2 regions of the Fictibacillus sp. S7 genome follow, and region 1 is predicted to be linked to the other one. Evidence: a T-box and tRNA genes for the amino acid it is inferred to sense, from the RefSeq annotation. Region 1 holds a T-box; the other holds one or more tRNA genes.
What was found. The T-box of region 1 lies ahead of ileS (isoleucine--tRNA ligase). A T-box ahead of a tRNA ligase gene usually reads a tRNA of that ligase, here a tRNA-Ile.

Region 1 (3,656 bases):
GGAGCAGGATATCGCCCAAAGCATCATCGGAAAGGATTCAGAAGCCTCTCTTTCGTTTTGGGGAGGCTCTTCTTTTTCGGAGAGAAAAAGAGCCCTCATCTATCCTTCCTATTTCCAGCCCGAGCCCAAAGATTTTGAGGTGTCGATCCTGGAAGTCCGCTATCCATCCAAATTCGTCAGCATTGAACACCGTGATGTTCTTGGTTCTCTCATGAACCTCGGAATCAAGCGGGGGAAATTTGGTGACATCATCCAAAATGGGGACAAGCTCCAGCTCATTGCAGCGGAAGAAATCAGTGATTATGTACTGCTGAATGTGGATCGCATCGGCAAAGCGGGCGTAAAGCTTGAAAGAGTTTCAGAAGGCGATTTGATGAAATCAACAGAGTCTTATGAAATAAGGGAGGGCACCGTATCGTCCCTCAGGCTTGATGTTGTCTTGTCGGAAATCTACAATCTGTCCCGTTCCAAAGTTAACCCGCTCATTCAGAGTTCAAAAGTAAAAGTGAACTGGAGAGTGACCGAAGAGGTGTCTTTCCCGGTCGAAGCGGGTGATTATTTATCTGTGAGAGGATTCGGGCGCAGCAAGCTTATGGCCATCGAAGGAAAAACAAAAAAAGATAAATGGCGTATTCAATATGGAGTTTTACAATAATTTATTCCCAATAGAAGGAATGGCATTACGATTGTCGAAACTAGGTAGATAAGAGAAAGCATCATTAGTGGAGGTGGCTTAAATGCCTTTAACACCGTTAGATATACACAATAAAGAGTTTACAAGGGGATTTCGCGGATATAATGAAGATGAGGTAAATGATTTTCTTGATCAGGTGATTAAGGATTATGAGCTCGTGATCCGTGAGAAAAGACACCTTGAAGAGACAGTCGAAAAATTGGAAGAGAAGCTTTCCTATTTTAAAAATATCGAAGAGACACTCAACAAATCCATTCTGGTTGCTCAGGAAACAGGCGAGGAAGTTAAGCGAAGTGCAACCAAGGAAGCCAGGCTGATTGTAAAGGAAGCGGAAAAGAACGCGGACCGCATCATCAATGAATCTCTGGCAAAATCCAGAAAAGTCGCCATGGAAATTGAAGAATTGAAAAAACAGTCTTCGGTCTACCGTACACGGTTTCGCATGCTGATTGAAGCACAGCTGGAAATGCTGAAGAATGAGGACTGGGATGCCCTTCATCCGGCTGACCCGGCGGAAGAATATGAACTGGAGATGAAGTAGAACGCTTGACGTTTAAGCTTCCTGCGCATATAATTTTTAAAAGATTATCATATAGAGCAAACGATGAAGGGGAAAGTACGAACAGCACCCATTTTGAAGAAAGCGAGCCGGTGATGGTGGAAGACCGGTAAATGGCCTGTACGGAAGATCACCCCGGAGTTTCCAAGCTGAACGGATTAAAGTAAGCCTGGCGTTACTTCACGATACGACGACAAAGCGGGTTTTCAATATGGTTTGAAAACCTATTAGGGTGGTACCGCGGGTGGCCTTCTCGTCCCTTTATGTGACGAGAAGGCCTTTTTGTATGCTTGAAATGATTTTTTTATTGATACAGGAGGATGACAATGAATTACAAAGACACATTATTGATGCCAAAAACGGAATTTCCGATGCGGGGTAACCTGCCTCAAAGGGAGCCGCAGGTACAAGAGAAGTGGGAAGAACTGAACATCTACCAAAAGGTTCAGGAACATACAAAAGGGCGTCCTTCGTTTATTCTTCATGACGGACCTCCATATGCAAACGGCGATATCCACGTTGGCCATGCGGAAAATAAAATCTTAAAGGACATCATCGTCCGCTACAAATCAATGAATGGATATAATGCACCTTATGTTCCGGGCTGGGATACTCATGGACTTCCGATTGAAACGGCTTTAACTAAAAGCGGTAAAGTCAAAAGGAAAGAAATGTCGGTAGCGGAGTTCCGCAAAAAATGTGAGGAGTATGCTCTGACACAAGTTGACCGCCAGCGCGGGCAGTTTAAACGCCTTGGCGTGCGCGGTGATTGGGAAAACCCGTATATCACACTGAACAAAGCCTATGAAGCCCGCCAGATCGAGGTTTTTGGCGAGATGGTAAAGAGAGGATTTATCTACAAAGGCTTAAAACCGGTGTATTGGTCACCATCCTCAGAGTCTGCTTTGGCTGAAGCTGAGATCGAATATTACGACAAACGGTCTGCCTCCATTTATGTGGCATTTCCGGTAAAAGACGGCAAAGGCGTACTGGATCAGGATGTGAGCATCGTGATCTGGACCACAACACCGTGGACAATTCCTGCAAACCTTGGGATTTCTGTTCACCCTGATCTGGATTATGTTGTTGTAGAGGCAGCAGGAAGAAAGCTTCTTGTCGCCCAGGCACTTCTGGAACAGCTGCAAAAAGAATTGGAGTGGAACGAGGTTTCTGTTCTCCAAACGGTAAAAGGAAAAGAGCTTGAATATGTGGTGGCAAAGCATCCATTCTATGACCGTGATTCACTGGTGATGTGTGGAGAGCATGTAACCACGGATGCAGGTACCGGAGCTGTTCATACAGCACCAGGACACGGGGAGGATGACTTCCTTGTCGGAAAACGATACAACCTGGATGTCCTTTGCCCTGTGGATGACCGCGGAGTCCTGACAAAAGAAGCACCTGGTTTTGAAGGCCTGTTTTATGATGAAGCGAACAAAAACATTACTCAAAAGCTTGAAGAAGCAGGGGCACTGTTGAAATTATCGTTCATTACCCACTCCTATCCGCATGACTGGAGAACAAAGAAACCGGTTATTTTCCGGGCAACTGCTCAATGGTTTGCTTCCATCAAAGGAATGCGAGAAGATATGCTGAATGCGGTAAAAGAAGTAAACTGGATTCCGAACTGGGGAGAAACAAGACTGTTCAACATGATCAAAGACCGTGAAGACTGGTGTATCTCCAGACAGCGTGCATGGGGCGTTCCGATTCCTGTGTTTTACGGTGAAGACGGCGAACCGATTATGACCGAAGAAACGATCAATCATGTGGTGGGCTTGTTCCGTGAGCATGGTTCCAATGTGTGGTTTGAGCGAGAAGCAAAAGATCTTCTGCCGGAAGGCTTTACTTCTCCGCACAGTCCGAATGGCCGATTTACGAAAGAAACAGATATTATGGATGTATGGTTTGATTCTGGTTCCTCTCATTGGAGCGTACTTGAGGAACGCAGCGATCTTACCCGTCCTGCTGATCTTTACCTTGAAGGATCTGACCAATATCGCGGATGGTTTAACTCATCCCTTTCCACCTCAGTGGCGATTACTGGCAAGGCACCGTATAAATCGGTATTGAGCCATGGATTTGTACTCGATGGTGAAGGACGGAAAATGAGTAAGTCCATCGGTAATGTAATGGATCCGATCAAAGTGATGAACCAGCTGGGTGCGGATATTCTCCGTCTTTGGGTTTCATCCGTTGATTACCAGGCAGATGTCAGGGTATCCGACGAAATTCTGAAGCAAGTGGCGGAAGTCTACAGAAAAATCCGTAACACACTGCGCTTCCTGCTTGGCAACCTTAATGGTTTTGATCCAAAAACCAACTCGCTTCCATTTGAAGAGCTGGGACAAATTGATCAGTACATGCTTGTGAAGCTAAACAAACTGATCGACCGCGTCAAAA
Region 2 (3,656 bases), 1.5 Mb from region 1:
AGAAGTAATCTCTGAGCTGAAAAGCCAGGGTGCTACGATCACTTCCTGGGGCGTGGGAACCCAGCTCATTACAGCTGCTGACCAGCCGGCACTTGGCGGAGTGTACAAGCTTGTTGCCCGTGAAAGCAATGGCGAGTATGTTCCAACCATAAAAGTATCAGGCAATGTGGAAAAAGTGACAAACCCGGGCTTCAAGACGGTATATCGTATCGTAAACGAAGACACAGGGAAAGCCGAAGCGGATTACATTGCGATGGTAGACGAAGCCCTTCCGGAAAAAGACATCTACCTTTTTGATCCGGTGGAAACCTATAAAAGCAAAACCATCCATAACTACCGAGCGGAAGAACTGCTCAAGCCGGTCTTTAATGAGGGAGAACTTGTTTATGACTTGCCGCAGGTGGATGAAATCAAATCCCATTTCCGCAGCCAGATTAAGATGTTCTGGCCTCAGCACATGCGAAAGCTGAATCCGCAGACCTATCATGTGGACCTCAGCGAAAAAGCATGGACTACAAAAATGGAGCTCCTTAAAGAAGCAACCAAATAATTATTCCAAGAGCCCGGTCGTTTTCATCTGCGGGCTCTTTTTTTATTTTGATAAAAAGGGTTGACCACTCCTGAAATCGCTGGTATAGTAGTAAACGTTGCTGCTTTTGATACACACTTTCCTTCAAAAAAACATTGAAAAAAGTTGTTGACTTAGCAAGCAGGATTTGATAAGATATTCCTTGTCGCCAACGAGAGCGACGGAAACAAACAGTTCTTTGAAAACCAAACAAAAGCCAGAGTAAGTCAGGGATTTTACAATCCCATCAATTTCTTATTTTTAAACATTAAGAGCTATATCAAACACTTTATTGGAGAGTTTGATCCTGGCTCAGGATGAACGCTGGCGGCGTGCCTAATACATGCAAGTCGAGCGAATGACGAGGAGCTTGCTCCTCTGATTTAGCGGCGGACGGGTGAGTAACACGTGGGTAACCTGCCTGTAAGACGGGGATAACTCCGGGAAACCGGAGCTAATACCGGATGATAACGAGAAGCGCCTGCTTCTTTTTTGAAAGTCGGTTTCGGCTGACGCTTACAGATGGGCCCGCGGCGCATTAGCTAGTTGGTGAGGTAACGGCTCACCAAGGCGACGATGCGTAGCCGACCTGAGAGGGTGATCGGCCACACTGGGACTGAGACACGGCCCAGACTCCTACGGGAGGCAGCAGTAGGGAATCTTCGGCAATGGACGAAAGTCTGACCGAGCAACGCCGCGTGAGCGATGAAGGCCTTCGGGTCGTAAAGCTCTGTTGTCAGAGAAGAACAAGTACCGGAGTAACTGCCGGTACCTTGACGGTACCTGACCAGAAAGCCACGGCTAACTACGTGCCAGCAGCCGCGGTAATACGTAGGTGGCAAGCGTTATCCGGAATTATTGGGCGTAAAGCGCGCGCAGGCGGTTTCTTAAGTCTGATGTGAAAGCCCACGGCTCAACCGTGGAGGGTCATTGGAAACTGGGAGACTTGAGTGCAGGAGAGAAAAGTGGAATTCCACGTGTAGCGGTGAAATGCGTAGAGATGTGGAGGAACACCAGTGGCGAAGGCGGCTTTTTGGCCTGTAACTGACGCTGAGGCGCGAAAGCGTGGGGAGCAAACAGGATTAGATACCCTGGTAGTCCACGCCGTAAACGATGAGTGCTAGGTGTTGGGGGGATCCACCCTCAGTGCTGACGTTAACACATTAAGCACTCCGCCTGGGGAGTACGGCCGCAAGGCTGAAACTCAAAGGAATTGACGGGGGCCCGCACAAGCAGTGGAGCATGTGGTTTAATTCGAAGCAACGCGAAGAACCTTACCAGGTCTTGACATCCTCTGACCACTTGAGAGATCACGCTTTCCCCTTCGGGGGACAGAGTGACAGGTGGTGCATGGTTGTCGTCAGCTCGTGTCGCGAGATGTTGGGTTAAGTCCCGCAACGAGCACAACCCTTGACCTTAGTTGCCAGCATTCAGTTGGGCACTCTAAGGTGACTGCCGGTGACAAACCGGAGGAAGGTAGGGATGACGTCAAATCATCATGCCGCTTATGACCTGGGCTACACACGTGCTACAAGGGGTGGTACAAAGGGTTGCGAAGCCGCGAGGCCGAGCCAATCCCAAAAAGCCACTCTCAGTTCGGATTGTAGGCTGCAACTCGCCTACATGAAGCCGGAATTGCTAGTAATCGCGGATCAGCATGCCGCGGTGAATACGTTCCCGGGCCTTGTACACACCGCCCGTCACACCACGAGAGTTTGTAACACGCGAAGTCGGTGGGGTAACCTTTTGGAACCAGCCGCCGAAGGTGGGACAGATGATTGGGGTGAAGTCGTAACAAGGTAGCCGTATCGGAAGGTGCGGCTGGATCACCTCCTTTCTATGGAGACATGAGCACTCAGGTGCCTCATGAATCTTACTCTGAGCATTTGTTTGGTTTTGAGAGAACTTCTCTCTATATATGGTGCATGGGCCTATAGCTCAGCTGGTTAGAGCGCACGCCTGATAAGCGTGAGGTCGATGGTTCGAGTCCATTTAGGCCCACCATACACATTCTAATAAAGACAAGATGGGGCCTTAGCTCAGCTGGGAGAGCGCCTGCCTTGCACGCAGGAGGTCAGCGGTTCGATCCCGTTAGGCTCCACCATTAGACAATGCTGTTGACATTTTCTTTTTTAGTCGGTATTATATAAAAGTTGTCTCTTGAAGGCAACACCGATGAAATGCACGTCATGTTCCTTGAAAACTAGATAACGAAACATCCAAACAAGCCAACTAATTCATTAGTTGTGCGCTGATTTAGTGATTTTTTTACGATCTTACGATCGTGTTAAAGGTTAAGCTAGAAAGGGCGCACGGTGGATGCCTTGGCACTAGGAGCCGAAGAAGGACGGGACGAACACCGATATGCCTCGGGGAGCTGTAAGTAAGCGTTGATCCGGGGATTTCCGAATGGGGGAACCCACCATCCGTAATGGGATGGTATCCATATCTGAATACATAGGATATGAGAAGGCAGACCCGGGGAACTGAAACATCTAAGTACCCGGAGGAAGAGAAAGCAAATGCGATTTCCTGAGTAGCGGCGAGCGAAACGGAAACAGCCCAAACCAGAGGGCTTGCCCTCTGGGGTTGTAGGATACTCTACATGGAGTTACAAAGGAACGGGGTAGATGAAGCGGTCTGGAAAGGCCGGCCAAAGAAGGTAACAGCCCTGTAGTTGAAACTTCGTTCCCTCCTGAGTGGATCCTGAGTACGGCGGGACACGTGAAACCCCGTCGGAATCCGGGAGGACCATCTCCCAAGGCTAAATACTCCCTAGTGACCGATAGTGAACCAGTACCGTGACGGAAAGGTGAAAAGCACCCCGGAAGGGGAGTGAAAGAGATCCTGAAACCGTGTGCCTACAAGTAGTTGGAGCCCACTAACGGGCGACAGCGTGCCTTTTGTAGAATGAACCGGCGAGTTACGATAACATGCAAGGTTAAGCCGAGAAGGCGGAGCCGCAGCGAAAGCGAGTCTGAATAGGGCGCCATAGTACGTTGTCGTAGACCCGAAACCGTGTGATCTACCCATGTCCAGGGTGAAGTTCAGGTACCACTGAATGGAGGCCCGAACCCACGCACGTTGA

Region 2: it has a tRNA-Ile gene. The T-box ahead of ileS (isoleucine--tRNA ligase) is inferred to sense a tRNA for this amino acid. The anticodon was not compared.

The regions. Positions count from the first base shown of each region.
Region 1 covers NZ_QJKL01000001.1:1,265,352-1,269,007, reverse strand. Annotated here, with positions in the region: gene DMO16_RS06395 (RNA-binding protein) at 1-655, shown strand, start outside; gene DMO16_RS06390 (DivIVA domain-containing protein) at 738-1,235, shown strand; T-box leader at 1,290-1,517, shown strand; gene ileS (isoleucine--tRNA ligase) at 1,580-3,656, shown strand, end outside.
Region 2 covers NZ_QJKL01000001.1:2,753,269-2,756,924, reverse strand. Annotated here, with positions in the region: gene DMO16_RS14230 (nicotinate phosphoribosyltransferase) at 1-550, shown strand, start outside; rRNA gene DMO16_RS14225 (16S ribosomal RNA) at 858-2,405, shown strand; tRNA gene DMO16_RS14220 (tRNA-Ile) at 2,496-2,572, shown strand; tRNA gene DMO16_RS14215 (tRNA-Ala) at 2,597-2,672, shown strand; rRNA gene DMO16_RS14210 (23S ribosomal RNA) at 2,861-3,656, shown strand, end outside.